DNA from 4 places in the Fusibacter sp. JL298sf-3 genome. Region 4 is predicted to be linked to each of the others. Evidence: riboswitches for the same ligand, from Rfam matches in the RefSeq annotation. Region 4 holds a riboswitch; each other region holds the start of a gene.
What was found. Region 4 has a riboswitch for cobalamin ahead of ACR6HW_RS14655 (DUF4430 domain-containing protein). Riboswitches for the same ligand answer to the same signal wherever they lie in the genome.

Region 1: linked by a shared signal. The riboswitch ahead of ACR6HW_RS03030 (ABC transporter substrate-binding protein) and the one ahead of ACR6HW_RS14655 (DUF4430 domain-containing protein) in region 4 are both predicted to bind cobalamin.
Region 2: linked by a shared signal. The riboswitch ahead of ACR6HW_RS16000 (cobyric acid synthase) and the one ahead of ACR6HW_RS14655 (DUF4430 domain-containing protein) in region 4 are both predicted to bind cobalamin.
Region 3: linked by a shared signal. The riboswitch ahead of ACR6HW_RS07445 (energy-coupling factor ABC transporter permease) and the one ahead of ACR6HW_RS14655 (DUF4430 domain-containing protein) in region 4 are both predicted to bind cobalamin.

The regions. Positions count from the first base shown of each region.
Region 1 covers NZ_CM132608.1:622,495-627,233, reverse strand. Annotated here, with positions in the region: gene ACR6HW_RS03040 (nitrogenase component 1) at 1-674, shown strand, start outside; gene ACR6HW_RS03035 (diguanylate cyclase domain-containing protein) at 914-2,059, shown strand; cobalamin riboswitch at 2,094-2,287, shown strand; gene ACR6HW_RS03030 (ABC transporter substrate-binding protein) at 2,460-3,683, shown strand; gene ACR6HW_RS03025 (FecCD family ABC transporter permease) at 3,768-4,739, shown strand, end outside.
Region 2 covers NZ_CM132608.1:3,350,461-3,355,199, reverse strand. Annotated here, with positions in the region: gene cbiB (adenosylcobinamide-phosphate synthase CbiB) at 1-259, opposite strand, end outside; gene ACR6HW_RS16000 (cobyric acid synthase) at 256-1,755, opposite strand; cobalamin riboswitch at 1,923-2,100, opposite strand; gene ACR6HW_RS15995 (peroxiredoxin) at 2,158-2,604, opposite strand; gene ACR6HW_RS15990 (phosphotransferase) at 2,619-3,581, opposite strand; tRNA gene ACR6HW_RS15985 (tRNA-Gly) at 3,680-3,754, opposite strand; tRNA gene ACR6HW_RS15980 (tRNA-Leu) at 3,762-3,845, opposite strand; tRNA gene ACR6HW_RS15975 (tRNA-Val) at 3,854-3,929, opposite strand; tRNA gene ACR6HW_RS15970 (tRNA-Arg) at 3,946-4,022, opposite strand; tRNA gene ACR6HW_RS15965 (tRNA-Cys) at 4,029-4,103, opposite strand; tRNA gene ACR6HW_RS15960 (tRNA-Lys) at 4,109-4,184, opposite strand; tRNA gene ACR6HW_RS15955 (tRNA-Gly) at 4,194-4,267, opposite strand; tRNA gene ACR6HW_RS15950 (tRNA-Gly) at 4,272-4,346, opposite strand; tRNA gene ACR6HW_RS15945 (tRNA-Val) at 4,354-4,429, opposite strand; tRNA gene ACR6HW_RS15940 (tRNA-Glu) at 4,458-4,532, opposite strand; tRNA gene ACR6HW_RS15935 (tRNA-Asn) at 4,534-4,608, opposite strand; rRNA gene rrf (5S ribosomal RNA) at 4,614-4,730, opposite strand.
Region 3 covers NZ_CM132608.1:1,535,983-1,540,721, reverse strand. Annotated here, with positions in the region: gene ACR6HW_RS07470 (peptide ABC transporter substrate-binding protein) at 1-226, shown strand, start outside; gene ACR6HW_RS07465 (hypothetical protein) at 396-698, shown strand; gene ACR6HW_RS07460 (energy-coupling factor ABC transporter ATP-binding protein) at 858-1,601, opposite strand; gene ACR6HW_RS07455 (CbiQ family ECF transporter T component) at 1,614-2,210, opposite strand; gene ACR6HW_RS07450 (energy-coupling factor ABC transporter substrate-binding protein) at 2,203-2,472, opposite strand; gene ACR6HW_RS07445 (energy-coupling factor ABC transporter permease) at 2,469-3,158, opposite strand; cobalamin riboswitch at 3,325-3,511, opposite strand; gene ACR6HW_RS07440 (hypothetical protein) at 3,601-4,509, shown strand; gene ACR6HW_RS07435 (helix-turn-helix transcriptional regulator) at 4,525-4,739, shown strand, end outside.
Region 4 covers NZ_CM132608.1:3,066,011-3,070,749, reverse strand. Annotated here, with positions in the region: gene helD (RNA polymerase recycling motor HelD) at 1-37, opposite strand, end outside; gene ACR6HW_RS14665 (class I SAM-dependent methyltransferase) at 209-811, shown strand; gene ACR6HW_RS14660 (hypothetical protein) at 835-1,335, opposite strand; gene ACR6HW_RS14655 (DUF4430 domain-containing protein) at 1,326-1,727, opposite strand; cobalamin riboswitch at 1,958-2,122, opposite strand; gene ACR6HW_RS14650 (methyl-accepting chemotaxis protein) at 2,158-4,155, opposite strand; gene ACR6HW_RS14645 (UbiA family prenyltransferase) at 4,209-4,739, opposite strand, start outside.

The sequences.
Region 1 (4,739 bases), 1.4 Mb from region 4:
CCGGAAAAAAAGAGCGGACGTTTAATATCATTGGCTCTCAGATTGACCACGCCAACTATTACGCCGACGTGGAAGAACTCAAACGACTGGTAACAGAAGGGTTGAGCGTGACTTGTCGCTGTGTGATGACATCTGAAATGCACCTTTGTGATTTAAAGCGCGCCGGTGATGTCGCAGTGAATTTGGTCATTCGAGAAGAGGGGCTGAAAGCGGCGAAATGGCTGGAGTCCAAGTGGGGCACCCCATATGTTTACGGCAGACCGTACGGGATACAAGGCACTTTTCAGTGGCTCAAATGCGTTGGCGAGGCCATGGGCGTCTCTGTCAATACGGCATTTATCGACAGGGAAAAGCGGGCATCTGACCATCTCTATAAGCGGTTGTCTTATTTCGACGCATCCCAGTTGAAGGTGGGTATTTCCGGTGAAGCGAGTTTTGTCGAACCGTTACGCGCATTTGTCGAAGGCGAAGTCGGCGGTGTCGTTGCGGCAGTTGAACGGGGTGAGACTTACGATATGGCGTTGTGTGAGAACACCTTTAGGGGGCGTATAACCGCTAAGACTTTTTTGCCCCTGACTCGGGATACGCACTCTGAAACCATCAACCGCTACACCCCGCCCTATGTAGGCATACGCGGTGCACATTTTTTAATAGACCAATTGGTGGGGGCGTAGCCCTCAGATTGAAAGAGAACCCTCGCGACGAATAGGCCCGCCGCGGGGGTTTTGCACGTTAAAAGATTCTAGGTGTCAGATTGCCGATTTCCGTTTGAGAGTGTTTCAAGGAAAAGCGCGCTTATAACGAAGTCGCGTCATTCTTTGTCCTAATTTGAGAGACGCTATTGACGAATGCCGCTCTGTCGTTTTTAATAAAGAGGTGGGATAATGACATTGAATTCAAAAAAGGTGGTCGGATGGTAAAACTGGATTATTTAACTTTAGGTGTGGTGATTTCTTTAGTGGGGACAATTGCCGCTGTTGTCATGTTGATTACATGGCGCATCAATAGGGAACAAAGCGGCCTGGGCATGTGGGCACTGGGAGCTATTGTCGGGGCCATTGGCTTTTTTATACTGTACTTCAAGCCCGTACTGGGAAGTTACGCGGTGTTTTTGAACAATGTGGCATCGCTGCTATCGCCTCTGCTGATTTTGGAAGGCGTTTTGCAGTACAAAGACGTGGGCAACAGGCGCAGGCGGCGTTGGTTTTTTGCCGTTGTCACCGTTGTAATTGTCTGTATCGCCTATTTTAATCGCGACAACGCAACGCGACGATTCTTAATGCACGATGCCCTTGCCATCGGTATATTTACAACGTCTATTGTGGCTTTGCTGTTCAAGACGGGCCGCGAACACCTCAAAGTCTACGCGCTCTCAATTGTTTCTTTTGCGTTTATAACGGCGGGGTTTGTCATTCGATGGGTGCTGGCTTTCAGAGGGGTATTCGAGAGGCGTGAGGGGCATCCCTACATGGGTATCGTATTTATGATGATTATCTTTTGGATTGTCGGATGGACCTATGGCCTGATTGTAGTCGTGAATTACGACGCCAAAAGGCGAATTGAAAAAATGGCGACGACAGATGCGTTAACGGGTTTAATGAATAGGACGCGGCTGTATGAACAAATTGGCGATAAGCTGTCTGAAGCAGATGCGAGGGGCGCGCAGTTAGGGGTGTTTTTGCTGGATATCAATGGCTTTAAGCAGCTGAACGATACTTTTGGACACGCCTTTGGCGACGCCGTTTTGGTTCGGATTGCCGAGGTGTTAAAGGCTTTTGTAAACGAAAGCGAGTTGGCCATACGTTTGGGAGGCGATGAGTTTTTGCTCTTTGTCGATTTGACGAAGAGGGCGACTGGTGCAGAGGCGATGGCACAAGCTGTTCGAAAGGCGGCCGAAACGCCTTATGAGCTCCAAGCGAGATGCGTACAGTTGCGCGTCAGCATCGGATCGGCGGTTTATAACGGAGGCGCTGTCGACGTCGACAAGCTCATCGCCGCGGCAGATCAATCGATGTATGTGCTTAAGACGCCAGAACGCCTTTTGTCAGAAGTGATTTAATAAAAATAATTGGGGAACGGTTGACAAAAGATAAACAAAAGCGTACAATCAGCATGAACTGAATCGTCAGTCGAAATATTGGAATCATGTGAAATCCATGAGCGGTACGGCCACTGTAAAGCAGAGTCTTTCTTCGCGCATAAATAGGCGTTCACCACTGGGAAACTGGGAAGGGGAAGATAGATGATGAAGCTGAGTCAGGATACTTATTTCGACGGTGTCGTCTCCGTGTAAGACAAATTGGCTTTGTTGATAACCGTCAATGCTTTTTTGGCATTGGCGGTTTTTGTGTGTTTACAATCGGTAGTTGTCATACCTCGCCCCTTTTGCGGAACGACCTTTTTAATGGGACTATAGAGCCAAACGCTTTATATAGATTATTTTAAAGGAGAAGATTAAGATGAAGAAACAATGGCTATTGACAGGTGTTACAGTTCTTTGCCTATTGGGCATAACGGGCTGTAGCACAGAAGTTGCAGAGAATGAAGAACTCAGTGGGCCGGTGGTAGAAAAAGACATACCGGAAGACGAGGCGGTGGAGCTGTCAGCAGGAGAAGTGATTCTGGAAGCGCCGCCGACGGTTGACGGGCTCGAATATGAAAAAAGTTTGGATCTCGAGTACGCTCAGTCGTTTACACTGGATTATTTTAAAGGGGGGTACGGCCTCGCCACTATAGGGGGGAGAGATCGATACTTGCTGGTTCCCGAAGGGCAGACGGCACCGGCGGGGCTCGATGCCGACATAGCGGTTATTCAAAAACCGCTCAAGGGCTTTTATATTGCAACAACGCCGGCGATGTCGCTCGTAAATGCTTTGGGACGCCTTGACGCAGTTTCATTTTGCGGGACAGAGGCGGACAAATGGTCCATAAAGGCCATTCGTGAAGCCGTGGCGGCTGGTTCCATACAGTACGCCGGCAAATACAAAGAGCCGGACTACGAGATGCTCGTAGCAGCGGGAACCAACCTCGCCATTCAGTCGGCAATGATTGAGAGTGTGCCGGAGGTCGTCAACAAGTTCGATGAGCTCGGGATACCGGTGCTTATTGACAGGGGCAGTGAAGAATCGCATCCACTTGGAAAAGTCGAATGGGTTAAGTTTTATGCGGCGTTGACTGATACCGACATGTCTGTGGCAAACGCACTGTTCGATGCTCAAAAAGAGGTTGTAGAGACCCTTTCTGCAGGTGAAAAAATCGATAAGTCCGTCGCCATCTTCTTTATCACTTCTAAGGGGAAACTCTATGTGCGAAACGACGACGATTATGTAACAAAGATGGTAGAACTCGCAGGGGGCACGTACATTTTTGACGCACTGGAAAACTCGGGAACCAACTCGACAACTATGGAAATGGAAGCGTTTTATGCAGCTGCAAAAGACGCCGATTACATTTTGTATATGTACAGCACAGGGGGCAAGCCGGAAATGCTTGCAGACCTCGTTGAAAAAAATGCGCTCATTGAAGATTTTGCCGCTGTAAAAAGTGGTAACGTGTGGGCGACATGTCCGGAATTCTTCCAAATCAACGACAGATTGGGCAACATGATTGGCGATTTGCATACGATGCTGACTTCTGATGAATCGACCCCGGACCGACTGGACTACGTGTTTAAGCTCAAGTAAGGTGAAAAAGTGCGGTGTTCCACCGCACTTTAACTTTTTGTACAGCAAGTGTTGATAACAGCGACGTAGAGTTAGGGGGATCGTATGAAAACAGGCACTTATACGCGGTATGCAGTGGTTGTCGGCGGTATTATGCTGTTGCTGCTGTTGGCTGTGGTTGCCAATATCAATTGGGGAAGCGTCGATTTATCCCCAGTTGAAATTCTGAGAACATTGACGATGCAACGGTCGATGATGGACGATGTGTCGTATAACATCGTGTGGAAGATTCGTCTGCCACGGGTTCTGATGGCGGCGGTTTTAGGCGGCGCCCTGTCGCTGTCGGGTTTTTTACTGCAAACTTTTTTCAGAAACCCTATTGCAGGGCCATTTGTGCTCGGCATCTCTTCCGGTGCGAAGATGATGGTGGCACTGATGATGATTGTCTGGATTCGATATTTCGGCTCAGTAGGTCTTTTTCTAATGGTGGCTGCAGCGTTTGCAGGCGCTTTGCTCGCCACGGCCTTTGTCCTTTTAATGTCGAAGAAGATTAAGCAAATTGCCATGTTGTTGGTGGCGGGGATAATGGTGGGCTATATCTGTTCTGCGGTGACGAACTTTGTGGTGGCCTTTGCAAACGAGTATCAGATTACCAATTTGTACACATGGTCTATGGGGAGTTTTTCAGGGGCTTCATGGCCTGAGCTCAAATTGGCGTCACTCATTGTGTTTGCCGTTTTCGCCGTGGTTTTCCTACTGTCGAAACCCATCGGCGCCTATCAATTGGGCGAGGCGTATGCATTGAGTATGGGGGTGGACATCAAGCGGTTTAGGGTGGTACTAGTGGTGCTGTCGAGTCTATTGTCTGCAACGGTGACGGCCTTTGCCGGGCCTATTTCTTTTGTGGGCATTGCCGTGCCCCATATGGTGAAAATGCTTCTGAAAACGACGAAGCCCCTCGTGGTAATCCCCGTGTGTTTTTTAGGTGGGGCGACGTTTACGATGATTTGCGATCTCATTGCTAGGACGGCGTTTTCGCCGACAGAGCTGAGTATCAGTACAGTTACGGCGATTTTT
Region 2 (4,739 bases), 280 kb from region 4:
GACTGTATGCCAAATACAGCTGTACGATAAAATAAAAAAAGGGAGGGGCTATAGCTTTTAGTGCGACAAGGGGCGCAAGTGTCACGCCCCACGTCAGCACCAAAAGGAAAAAACCGCCCACGTAAAGATTTTTAAAACCTCTGCGGACAACTTTTTCAAGTTGCTTTATAGCCCAACCGATAAACCTAACTGGATGCGGCCAATTAGGAGGATCACCTATTAATGAATCCAAACCGATGCCAAACAAAATTTGTATCATGGCGTCTGTCTCGATTCGTTCAGAATGCTATCCAGCTTCTGCATATCTAAATGAGGTTGTACAATCTCGACGAGTCTGTCATAAGCTTGAACTTTCATTTCTTCAAAGCTCAGTGACTCGTCGGCTGCACCGCTGCCTCGTAATTTCTTAATTAAAGCGTTCCTAAAGGCATCGTTGTCAAAGATACCGTGGAGATAAGTGCCCACAACCATGCCTTCTGCATCGACATGCCCATCGACTTCGCCTTCTGCATTTAAAAGAAACGGAACCGCTTCTTCAGAGAGCGCCTTTGTTTTGCCCATATGAATTTCATAGCCCTTCACAGAGGCCTCTACAAGCCCCATCCCGAGGAAATCATTAGTGAGTGTTGTCGTAGACTGTACCGTTCTCTTCTCCTCGTACATCGTCGTCTCGACATCGAGCAAACCAAGGCCGTTAATCGTCTTTAAGCCAGATTCCACAGCAAAGGGGTCGTGTAGCTTTTTCCCAAGTATTTGATAGCCACCACAAATGCCGATAATCGGTATCTTCTTGCGATGCGCTCTGTAAATGGCCTGCGCCATACCGGAGTCAACCAAATGCTTCATATCCACAAGTGTGTTCTTGCTCCCGGGAATAACGAGTAAATCGTAGTCGAGCAAATCGTCTGTTGCCGTCACGTAGTTTAGCGATACGTCTTGGTGGAAATCGAAACAGTTAAAATCCGAAAAGTTAGACATGTAAGGCAATCTGACGACGCCGATTTTAACCCCTTCGTACTGTCTATCGGTGAGTCTCGACGCGACGCTGTCTTCATCGTCGATGTTGATATTTTGTATATAGGGAATGACCCCTAGACACGGGATGCCGATTTTCTCTTCAAGCATTTCAACCCCCGGCATAAGCAGAGAGACATCGCCTCTGAACTTGTTGATAACAAAGCCCTTAACACGTTTTTGCTCAGAGTCACTTAGCAAGGCATACGTCCCGTAAAGGGCGGCGAACACGCCCCCTCTATCGACGTCGCCGACGAGGATGACATCGGTGTCTACCATTTCGGCAAGTCCCATATTGACAATGTCTCTCGAGCGGAGATTAATTTCCGCAGGCGAGCCGGCACCTTCAATAACAATGGTTTCATACGATTCTTCCAAAGACTTAAACGCCTTGACAACTTCAGGCGCCAACTCATTTTTTATAGAAAAATAAGCACTTGCACGCATATTGTCCTTCACTCTACCGTGTAAAATAACTTGGCTGCCCACATCGCTAGTGGGCTTTAACAAAATTGGGTTCATTCGGACATCGGGTTCAATGCGGGCGGCTTCCGCTTGGACGACTTGAGCGCGTCCCATTTCGAGCCCCTCTTTTGTCACAAAAGAGTTAAGCGCCATATTTTGAGATTTAAACGGTGCAACCTTCTGTCCTCGATTGTTTAGTATTCTGCAAACGGCTGTCACTAAGATGCTCTTACCGACAGATGACCCCGTACCTTGAAACATAATTTTTTTAGACATATTTCCCCTATACCACTCTTTCTCTCACCACGCAACTCACTTGAGCCTTTTGAGCAGCATCACCGCTCTATGACTTCCTAATAAAGTGAACTAAAAAAGCACATGCCAAAAGACATGTGCCTGAATATGATTGCTCATAAGCATGTTCACAAGACTTCCCACCGAAGTTGCTGATTTCAATTAAGGCAGGTTTCCTGGCTCATAGCTCATCTTACTCTTCACCCTTCCCAAGCTTGCGCTCAGTGGTTCTAGAATTTCATCACTATTTACAGTAGCGGGGGCTGCATAGGACTTTAACCTATTTCCCTCTTAGCTTTGCTAAGCACCTTAATCGTATTCAATTCTTTTTTATTATAGACATTTCACACGCTCTTGTCAATAGGTCTAAAAGAGGGCGACACACTACCCCAAATTTTGAACAAAAGCCAGCACTTCGGGAACATGTGTCTTGGGGTCCACTTCTCTAAAGGCTTTTACGAGTTCGAGGCCCTCGTGAAACACAAATGTAGAGCGTTGAGTCCCTTTCACCGGTTTACCATACATTTTCTTTTCGACTACCAAGTCAAAGTGCGCTAAGAGCTCGCGTTCCACATCGCTGATTAAAGAAAATGGGAGATTGTGCTTTTTAATAAAATTCTTATGGGTGCCTAAAGTATCTTTGCTGACACCGATGACTTCATAACCCAACGCCTTAAAAGCATCATAGTGCTCTGCAAATGCCAACGCTTCAAACGTACACCCCGACGTGTTGTCCTTTGGATACGCGTAAAGAATAAATTTCTGATTTCTCAATGCCTCAAACGAATCAACCGCATCGTTTGTACACTTTAGCGCGCCTTCATACATCATGGCAATAACCCTCCTTAATAGATTTCATCTAACTCACCGTATACGCTGCCTGTTCGATCTTTTTCAAGCAACTTCTTAAGAAAATCAAGGCCTTCATGGTAATAGCTTTTCGAGTACGAATACGTCCAGCTGCAAATGTGCAAGCCATTTTTGTAAAGCAAAAACCGAAAGGACTTATAAAAATCTGATGTTAACATACCGGTCTCTTTATACCCATTAAAAAAAGGTTTTAACAAATAAGGATAATCTAAAAAATATTTTCTAAAAAGACCTATAACATCATTATAACAATTATCGACGACACATTTTTCAAAATCTAAAAATGTTTTAAAAACATATACACCATTTCTTTGGTCAATTAATATGTTCCGCCCGTCCAAATCACGATGACACAAACGGCCATGGCCAATAGGCTCTATATGCTTCATTTCCGATTTTAAGACGCGTATACTGTCTCTCAGTATCTCGATTCCAGGTAATGTCTGCGCATTTATATTGGTAACGATGCGTTCAACCTCCATTTTCATAAAGGGAACATACGCTTTAATCGGACTTTTCTTGGCCGAGTCCCAATCTCCGAAGTAATCGAACGCGTGCGCTTGATGCAGGCGTCCCATCTCATAGCCAATCCCATTAAAAATACACTTCATCTCGTCGTCCTTCAGCTGTTTAAGCTTTCGGTCGAGGAGTTCCCCTTCTATATGGTTGTATATAATCCATTCGGTATGATCGGCTGTCACGCCATTGGCCAAAATACTTAACTCCGGAGGCTGATAGTATGAAAGTGCATTGAGTTCTCGCATACACTTGCCTGGCTTATAGAAAAACTTAATCACATACTGACCGCCTGACGTATGTACCTTATAGACCATGTTCCGCTTTAAATCGTGATTGCCACATGGCAATATTGCCTTTACAGAACCAAAATTGCGCTTGGTGAAGATGTCGTCAATTACAAATGCAAAATCGTAATTCATGATGTCCTCCTTCCCCACCGTTTTCTTCATTATAGCTTATCTCTTTAAAGGGCGTCTAGGTGTAAATAAAAAAAACACACATTTTCATGTGTGTTTACTGGAGCGGAAGACGAGATTCGAACTCGCGACCCTCGCCTTGGCAAGGCGATGCTCTACCACTGAGCCACTTCCGCGTAATTTTGGTGCGGGTAGAGGGACTTGAACCCCCACGAACCAGTCACTAGATCCTAAGTCTAGCGCGTCTGCCAATTCCGCCATACCCGCTATTTTGTTGGTGGGAGTAATAGGGATCGAACCTATGACCTCCTGCTTGTAAGGCAGATGCTCTCCCAGCTGAGCTATACTCCCGCTGAAAAATAAAAAATGGTGCACCCTAAGGGAGTCGAACCCCTAACCTTCTGATTCGTAGTCAGACACTCTATCCGATTGAGCTAAGGGTGCACGTATTGGAGGCGGCGACCAGATTCGAACTGGTGAATAGAGGTTTTGCAGACCTGTGCCTTACCACTTGGCCACGCCGCCGTGCTTGGTGATCCATCCGCGACTCGAACGCGGGACACCCTGATTAAAAGTCAGGTGCTCTACCGACTGAGCTAATGGACCATTGTGCGCTGGAGCGGGTGAAGAGAATCGAACTCTCATGGCCGGCTTGGAAGGCCGGAGCTCTACCATTGAGCTACACCCGCGCATTGGAGCGGAAGACGAGATTCGAACTCGCGACCCTCGCCTTGGCAAGGCGATGCTCTACCACTGAGCCACTTCCGCATAATTTTGGTGGGAGTAATAGGGATCGAACCTATGACCTCCTGCTTGTAAGGCAGATGCTCTCCCAGCTGAGCTATACTCCCGGATGTGAGCTGATGCTCACAAAATAATTGGTGACCCCTAGGGGAATCGAACCCCTGTTACCGCCGTGAAAGGGCGGTGTCTTAACCGCTTGACCAAGGGGCCATGGCTCCAAGGGTGGGATTCGAACCCACAGCCTATCGGTTAACAGCCGAGTGCTCCACCGTTGAGCTACCTTGGAATACAAATCAGCAACGTTCTACTCTCCCAGGCAGCTGCCCGCCAAGTACCATCGACGCTGGAGGACTTTACTTCTGTGTTCGGTATGGGAACAGGTGTTGCCCCTCCGCCTTCGTCACCGAATTGTTGTGC
Region 3 (4,739 bases), 1.5 Mb from region 4:
GTTCAGCAATGCCGAATACGATCAATTGCTCTCTGAGTCTTCTAAGACAAGGGGCAAAGAGCACTTTGACTTGCTCTACAAAGCGCAAGACATCTTGATGTCAGAACTACCGATTATGCCGATTTACCACTATTCTGACTACATGCTTTCAAAAGATAAAGTTAAGGATTGGGACAGATCTGTTCTCGGTACAATCGACTTTAGTACAGCCTATATAGGCGAATAGTGTTTTCAACTGTCCCTTCCTAAAAGAACTGCTCCACCTTCTTTGGGGAAGGGACAGTTTCTGTTTATGAACAATTTATCGAAATTAAATGAATTTTCTAACGGAAACTTGATTAATCATCATCAAATTGGCTATAATATGAATATAACATACGATAGGGGGTGGTTTGATGAACGTATACAATCCAAGTTCAAGTTTATCCAATATGTGGCGTGCGTACAACAACATGCCGAGTAAAACCACTGCACTAGACCGAATCGTAGAAAAAGAAAAAGCAGCGAGAGAAGCGACTCTCAACCGAGCGATAGCAGAATCAAAGAGTAAAGACCATATAAAATCAAAAATAGTAGAGCCCGGATTTTTTAAAAGATTTGACCAAGCAAAGGCCCAACGTGCAGCGAATACTAAGGAAACCTTGCAGGCGTTTAAACGGTTCCAAGGCAAGGGCATGAAATTTGATCGATATGCTTGATGGCCATGAGTTTTTTTCAAAATTAACTAAGCATGAAAAATGACTAGTACAAGTCTCAACGAGTTGTCCTAGTCATTTTTATATGCTTTTTTTCAATTTGGCGACGCAAGTGACAAACATAGCCTTCAGACGGCGGTGCGCAATCGCTATATGACTTTTTCAACACCTTCTTAGGGAAACCCTCAATGGCAGCTCCAATCGGCATTTTTCCAGGAGTTCGGCATCGGTCATTATGGTCTCTTTGTCACCATGCCCCACCATTTCACCGCGGTGCATGACATAGACGTAGTCGCAAACGTCGTAAATCAAATCCATGTTGTGGCTGGACAATATGATTTTTTTCTCTTGGGCGGTCAATTGACGCATGAGGGCAATCATATCTCTGCGCATTTGAGGGTCCAGGCCTGTTTCCGGTTCATCCATTAAGAGCACATCGCAGGACAGGGCGAGAACCCCTGCGATGGCAATGCGCTTTTTCTGGCCGAAACTCAAGTACTGAATCGGACGCTCTTTCAGATGAAGGCCGTCGACGGCTCTTAGAGCGTTATCTGTAATGTCTGCCACAGTCTTTGCATCGTACCCTAGGTTCCGTGGGCCCATGGACACATCTTGAACGACATCGTTGTAGAAGAGTTGGCGCTCAGGGTCTTGAAAGACGAGGTTGATGGCGCGCCTCAATTGCTTGAGGGCAGCTTTCGAGTAGGTGAGGGGCGAACCGTTAAAATAAAGAGCGCCCGATTGAGGCTTCAACAGGCCGAGCAGGCATTTGAAAAAAGTGGATTTTCCGGCGCCGTTGGCGCCGATAACGCCTATGATATGGCCATTGCTTAAATCAAAATCGACCTTTTGAATGCCGATTGTACCATCGGGGTATTGAAGGGAGAGCCCTTCGCATTTAATCATATAAACCTCTTTCTATTGAAATCCTCTCAAAGACATGGCGTCTTCTAAATCGTTAAATCGTGCAAAAACGCGTAAAAACAAAGTCCCCAGTGTCAGACTCAGTGTTTGAAACACATTTTTAGCTGAAAAAAATCCGAAGCGCATCTGTTGTGCAGTTATCATGTCCGCGGCCTCTTCAATGAAGATAAAGATGAACCGGTAGCAGAGCTCATAGAGTTCTATAAACGCGTCTGGCAGATGCAGTTTTTTTAGAAACTGAGTGAAGTGGTGCATAGGCATTGTGAGGCTGATACTCAGCAGAATCATCAAAGCGCTAAGAGAGCGAACAAAAGTTATGAGTGTTTCTTCTAGCCCTATTTGAAAAAAGATGATTACACAGGAAAAGAACACAAAACTCATAGGGAAGAGCACGAGGAGGGCAAGCTGTTTAAAGGTGATGCGCGTTAACCCTAAAATCAGAAAAGAGGCGCTTAAAATAAGCGCCCCGTAGAGCCATAAATTTTCTATGCTGAGACTTAAGACGAGCAGTGCCAAGTTGGCGCCAATGCGCAAGTTTGGGTAGACGTTCTTGCCCTTGCTCTGGTTGGCGAGGGCATCGATTCTAAGCATGCTTTTTCCCTTTTAGTGTGCCGAGGTAAAAGGCAATGGTCGACGACCCCGCTACGGCAAACAGCGTAAAGAGCAAGCTTTCGATTTCGCCACTTGGCGGTTCCCAAAGCGGTTCAAACCACGGCTCGTAATTTGGGTCGATGGTGGTAATCATTTCTTCCGCTTGACCGTCTGACCCTTCAAAGGCACCACCGGAATTGATCAATAGCGGCGTGGCGATTAAAATGACAAACAAGATCAGTAATAAGCCGTTTTTCTTCATGAGCGTCCTCCTTCGAGCACAGGGAATTGTTTAGAGTCGGCAATTAAGTTGAATACGACAATGGTAAGTAAGCCCTCGGCAACGGCAACAGGCAGTTGTGTCAACATAAAGACGCCCATAAACTTACCGGCTGCGGCGATAAAGCTGTCACCGGGGAACGCGGCGCCAAGTTGAAAACTGGTGACGAGATACGTCGCCAAATTGCCCACAACAGCGGCGATAAAGATGTTGATCTTTTGTCCGACGCCCATTTTCTTTAAGAGTTTGTAGAGACCGAAGGAAACAAACGGTCCGACAACAGCCATACTGACGGCGTTAGCGCCTAAAGTGGTAATGCCGCCGTGGGCAATTAAAAGTGCCTGCATTAAAAGGACGACAGTACCGATGGCCACCATTGGCAGTGGTCCGAGCAAAATGGCACCGAGCCCCATCCCCGTCGGATGTGAGCAACTGCCGACAACTGATGGGATTTTTAAAGATGAGAGCGTAAATGCAAAAGCAGCCATCAGTGCAAATAAGAGTTTGTTGGATGCGTTGGCGCTAAATTGTTTTTTCATGGCGGCGATGCTCATGATAAAAAACGGTGCAAAAATGGCGTACCAAATCAGTGTCCAAAACTGTGGTAAAAAGCCTTCTGCAATGTGCATAGCGGTGCTGCTGCCGAGCAGCGTGTTCAGTGACGACATAAAATCCTCCTTATACTTCAATCGACTTCGCCAGAGGGGACAGTTTTATGACCGGCAAAAAGCATTGCCGAATAAACAACCGCGTTGTTTAAACAAAAAAACACATCCACAAGGGATGTGTTCATACATTCAAAATGACTGTACCCGTAAACCTCCCTCCGAAGCTACATGTTCTAACGTTACGGCAGGTCTCCTGGCTCGGAAATCATCCTACTTTCTCGCCTTCCCGATGCTGTGCATCAGTGGCCGTGAGAGTTCGTACTTCCTTACAGTAGCGGGGGCTGCTGAGGACTTTCACCTCATTCCCTTTTAACTTGTCGATTTAAGACAAGACCGGTAACTAAATATATGATGACATATTGTTAACAACATGTCAACTATTTTGAGCAGATCTGTGATAAGATAAAAGCAGTGTTAACGAAATTCGGGGGGATAAATAACGATGTTTTTTTTAATTTTAGCAACGATGTGTAGCGCCGCCATAGCGCTGATTTTCAAGTTTACTGAAAGTCGGGAGACAAACCGCTACGCCATTACCAGTGCCAACTACTTCTTTGCCAGCGCGGTGAGTCTGGCCATGGTCTTACAGCAAAAACTGTATGCCTTTGAGGTTTCAGGGGACGGACTTGTTACGGCGTTCACAAGTGCAGTGCGCGGTGACGAGGTAATGGGCGCCGCCGGAAGTTTTTACTTTGCCTTAGCTTTCGGCGGGGTGAGCGGCATCTTTTTCTTCTTGTCGTTTGTCTTTTACCAACGCTGTGTTAAGCAGTATGGCGCGGGGCTCTCGGGAACATTTGCGAAAATGGGCATTTTAGTGCCGATGGTACTTTCACTGGTGTTGTGGAAGGAACTTCCCACGACACTTCAATGGTTCGGCATCGCACTGTCGTTGATGGCAATTGTCGTGGTCAATGTGTCAAAAAATAAGGCACGGCGATTTAATTGGCAAGCGGGTCTGCTGTTGCTGTTCACCTTTGGGGGCCTAGCGGAGTTCTCCACAAAGGTGTTTCAAAAATACGCTTTAACGGCCTATAAAGACGTCTTTTTATGCGCTGTCTTCTTTGTCGCCTTTGTTATCAGTGCCCTGTATTGCTATGCGACGAAGAAAAAGGTTGTGATGAGAGACATTCTGCTGGGCTTTTGTGTCGGACTGCCCAACTTGTTTTCATCATACTTTTTAATTTTAGCACTTGAATCGGTGAAGACATCGGTGGCGTTTCCGCTTTACAGCGCCGGGAGTATTGTATTGATTACCCTTGGCAGCCGCCTGCTCTTTGGAGAAGCGGTACCGACAAAAAACAAATGGGCCATTGGCCTAACTGTGGTGGCATTGGCTCTATTAAACGCTTAGAAAGGGGTGTGCACGATGAAGCTCTATCGTCTTATGGGGATTTTGCTCATGCTGGAAAATTACAATAAAATGACGGCTAAGCAGCTGGCTGAACACTTTGAAGTGTCCGTGCGCACCATTTACAGAGACCTCGATGCTTTGTCTATTGCCGGCTACGATATTGTAACCGAGTCCGGCACAGGCGGCGGCATATGGCTACAGAACAAAGGGGTTAAAGTCAACAGCTTGGA
Region 4 (4,739 bases):
CTGACTCGAATTCTGGGTGTTTTCGTTCAGTCATCATTGCCTCTTTTCTCATAGGGAAATCGCTTGGATTTCCGCGCGTTTAAGTCGACACTGGTGAAATTCGTGGAAAATTATTTTACCACATTTAACGCCTTGGTTTCAATTGGGCATTTAAAGAAAGCGCCTTTTTTGATATAATCTTAATCACTATGTAACGAAAGGACCTATTATGAAACGTTTTGAGGAACGGGTGTACCCTAAAAATATGCGCCCGACCAACGGCATGCTCATTGAGCATCAAGCGCGCTACGACTTCGTCAAGTCTCACTGTAAGGGCCGTGTCTTAGACATCGCCTGCGGCTCAGGCTACGGCGCAGACCACATCCACAACCTCCAAGTAACCGGCTACGTCGGCGTCGACATCGACGCGGCAACTGTCGCTTACGCAACTGAACACTACGGGGGAGAAAACCGCCAATTTCTCGTAGGGGACGCACTGGACAAAACACTGCCGTCAAAGCTCGGCACTTTTGACGTCATCATCAGCTTTGAAACCATCGAGCACTTTCACGGCGACAGGCAGTTTCTTCAGACGCTCTACGACCTCTTGGTTCCCGGCGGTACGCTGTTTATTTCGACGCCATTTGGCAGAGGCGTCGGCCAGCCGTGCACTTGTCCCTACCACGTTCACCAATACACTGAGGCCGAATTTTTAGAGCGCCTCGAAATTTTCGACCAGGTGACTATGTACCATCAAGTTGGCGACACCATTGAACAGCCTTTACCTGAAAAACGGTATTTTTTAATGCTCGCAGAATGCAAAAAACTCTAAACCAACGCGTTTAGAGTTTTTCTTTACATATGCGGTTTTACTTTTTCAACAGTTCTCACAACGGGTTTAAATAAAAACAGCGCAATGAGAAAATTTGACACGCCGTGTACGATATCAAACGGCAAGCCGCTGATCCAATACGTAAAGCCGTAGGCGGCGCCGTAAAAAAACGACTCAAAGATAGCAAACATCAAGCCAAATGTGAAACCAAATACTGCCGAGAGCCCTGCATAGGCGTATTCATTTCGCGTAACCCTCGACAACAAACTCGCCATCACAATCAGCAACGGCCATATAAAGTAATAGCCGATTATCCAAGTCCCAAACCCCCACAACAACACCTCGGTGGTTACAAACACAAACGCTGCAAGCAGTGTCCGCGTCTTGCCAAAAACAACGGTGTACACAATGAGCAAAAACGTGACAATTTCCACGTTTGGAATGCTAAATAAGGCCATCTTACCCGCGGTTAGCGCCGCGGATAAAATGGCTATGAGGGTTAAATCTCTCGTTTTTATTCCCAATTTTGAATCTCAAACCGATAGACGTCGCCGTCGAGTACCGGAATGTCTTTTACGCCGACCATAGCGGGTTCTCCATTGATGGAAATGTGGTAAAACTCTTTCTTTTCTTGCGTTGCCACATACCCTTTCATACCGATGAGCATCGGTCCAAAATCTTGTTCGTCAAATACAGTCCCGAGTGTTTCTTTCTTCTCTTCGAGCAAATCGTATAAGTATTCTGCATCGGTGTGAAGTGTCATTTTTTCATCGATGTTTTCCGACGGGATAACCACTTCAACTGTAACGGCTTTTGAGCCCTCTTGTGTTTCTGCACCGAAGAATTGATTGTAGGCAAAAAGTGCGCCTACTGCAACCAATACCACAACCAGTGCAATGACCAGTTTGTTTTTCATTATAGCCTCCTTAGTAATTATCCGCTCTCGCACTGAGAACGTCTGTTTTTTTTTCAACAACATCCGACGTCGTCTCGAGGTTTTAAGTCGATTCTCACCACCGAGCTTTACTCGGCAACCTTTCTAAAAATCGCTTTGTCTCAAGAGCGCCTTCTCACGCGTAAAAAGCCCGTTCTCCAAAGGGAAAACGGGCTGTATCAGCTTCATTTCCATCCCACTTCCCAGGAGACTTCTATCGTTCATCAACGGCAGGTCTACCGGCTAGGCTTCATCCTCTGACCACCCTTCCCGCTTGCGCAGTGGTATGTGGCGTTCGTCGGCCATACGGTTGCTGGGACAGCTCGCTAAGCGATTCCCTATTAAGTCTTGCGACACCTGTTGACGTTCTGTTGTTCTTACTCATTATAATGAATTTAAAAGCCAATTGCAACTAGATTTTGAACTTGCTGATTTCTTCATTGAGGTGGACAGAAATTTGGTTGAGGTCTTGTGCGGACTTCGCCACTTCCTCCACGGCAAAGGTCTGCTGATCCATAGAAGCGGTTACCTCTTCTGAAGCGGCAGCCGTTTCTTCTGAAACAGCTGAGATGTTCTCAATACTGCTGACGATGCGCTCCTTGTCTTCGTTAACTTCCGATACAGACTGACCGATTTCATCGATGTTGCGCGTGATTTTTTGGAACGCCGACTTAATGGTTTCAAAGGCGCCGATAACGTCGTTCACCGCGCTGTTTTGATTTTCTGAGATCGTCTTGAGCGTCGTCATACTGCTCACCGACTCAGCACCGTCTTGTTGGATGTTGAGGACGATTTCTTTAACCTGCTCTGCTGCATTGGCAGACTCTTCAGCCAGCTTTCTGATTTCCTCAGCGACAACTGCAAAGCCTCTGCCGTGCTCTCCGGCGCGCGCCGCTTCAATAGAGGCGTTAAGTGCCAAGAGGTTGGTTTGAACTGAAATCGCCGAAATGGAATCCAAAATACCGCCGATTTCCTGTGTGCGATCGTTAAGTTGTAAAATAACAGTTTCAATGGCCTTGTTGGCGTCCATCGATTCTCTGTTCTTATCGCTGAGGTCGCCGACGGATTTAAGACCGCCTTCATACGCCTCTGTTGTGCTCTTAGCAGAAAGCAGCATCTCGTCTGTGAACTCGTTGAGTCTGACGAACTTCTCTGAGAGTGCACGCGCCACCAAAGTACTCTGCTCGGCATCTTGTGCTTGATCTTGTGCCCCTTTGGCGATGTCTTCAACAGTCTTCGCCACTTCGTCTGCAGAAGCACTTACTTCTTCACTTGTAGCTGCAAGGCTTTGCGACGACGTCGTCAATTGTCCGGACACTTGCTGAACATTGTTTACCAACTTCCCAAGGTCTGAGATGGTTTCATCAAAGAACTTGCTCAACACGCCGATCTCGTCTTTGGATTGAATATCCGAATGAACACTGAGGTCTCCGGTACGAGCGGTTTTCATCGCTTCGACAAGTCGCTTGATGTTATCGTTAAAGCTCTTTGTAAACAAGAAGACCAGTATCACGGCAATGACAAAGCCGAGCAATGACGCCAAGGCGATGTTTGTAATAATGGTGTTTAAATCCGCTTGAATTTCGTCGTAATAGAAGCTTGAAACAACAGTCCAGCCCACGCTTTCAATCGGTGAGAACGAAGCCAGTTTTTTGTGCTTTTCACCATCTTCTGTATTGGTGTAGTCTAAGGTCTCCATGCGGCCTTCAACCAAAGCGGCTTTAATGACTTCAGAATCCATCTCTTCGCCGATTTTTGACGGGTTTACATGGGTCATAATAATGTTGTTGGCATCCACGGTAATCGGATAACCTTTTTCGCCGATTCTCAAATCTTTGGTCTGATCGTTTAGAGTGTCGAGCAATAAATCAGCGGCGATAACGCCTGCGAATTTTCCCTGTGCGTTGTACACCGGTGCACACGCTGTAATCATCATGGCGTTTACCGTGTCGTCGAAATAAGCGTCTGTCCAGACAAATTTACCGCTGTCTTTGGCCAGTGTGTACCAGTCGCGCGTCCGCGGATCGTAGTCGCTTCCGAGGTCGTCGTCCGGTTTCACCAACATCTTGCCGGCTGTCGTTCCCATATAGATGGAGAAAATGCCGTCGTTGCTCGACGCATAACTGTCGAGGACTTCTAAAATAGCGCGTTCGTTTATCGCCGGATCCGCCAGCAACGCCTGTTTAGAAAGCGCTTCGACAATGCCCTGATAGCCCGACAAATAGCTTTCCATAGACATGGCTATCTGATCGCCCACATCCTGTGTGGCTTTTAATTGGTCGCTCTTAATAATACCGGATACCCGCCAATAAGTGAGCCCCCCCACTAAAATTTGTACGATTAGAATAACTGCTACAAAAATTGAAATGACCAGTTTTCTAATACTTCTCTTAACTTTAATCTCATTCATACAAACCCTCCTCGCTATAAAAGCGCCTCATTAAAAAATCGTAATATTCGCTTTTATACCCCGAGTTCGATCCATTCATTCACCAGTACCCCTACAAAAAGTAGTATATTTACAACTGTTGCTGTCATAACGAAATTTTTAACCGCCAAAACAAAGGTTTTTCCCTTTACAGGTGCTTTTACAAAGCGCTCGGTCTGCCTGTAGACAATCGGCGTCAAAACAAAAACGCCGAGCAGTACCGTCGGAAGAACCCCACACAATACTCCGATTAAAACCACGGCGTAAGCCGCTATGACATTGCCAATATAAAGTTTTACTGCAGCCTGACGGCCGATGGCCACCGGTAGTGTATGGCGTTTGTTAACGATGTCTTCTTCTCTGTCGCAGATGTTGTTGGCCAACATGATGTTGGCAATCAGCAGAACAAACGGCACGCAAAGCCACGCGATAGGCAAGAGCACCTGATGCGCTAAGGCAACAGTCAACCAGCCGCCTTGCAAGTGTACGCGAATAGGTTGCTTGCTGTAACTGTGGATATAAAACGCTAAAAACGGAATGATGCCCCCCATAAAGCTGCCGCTAAA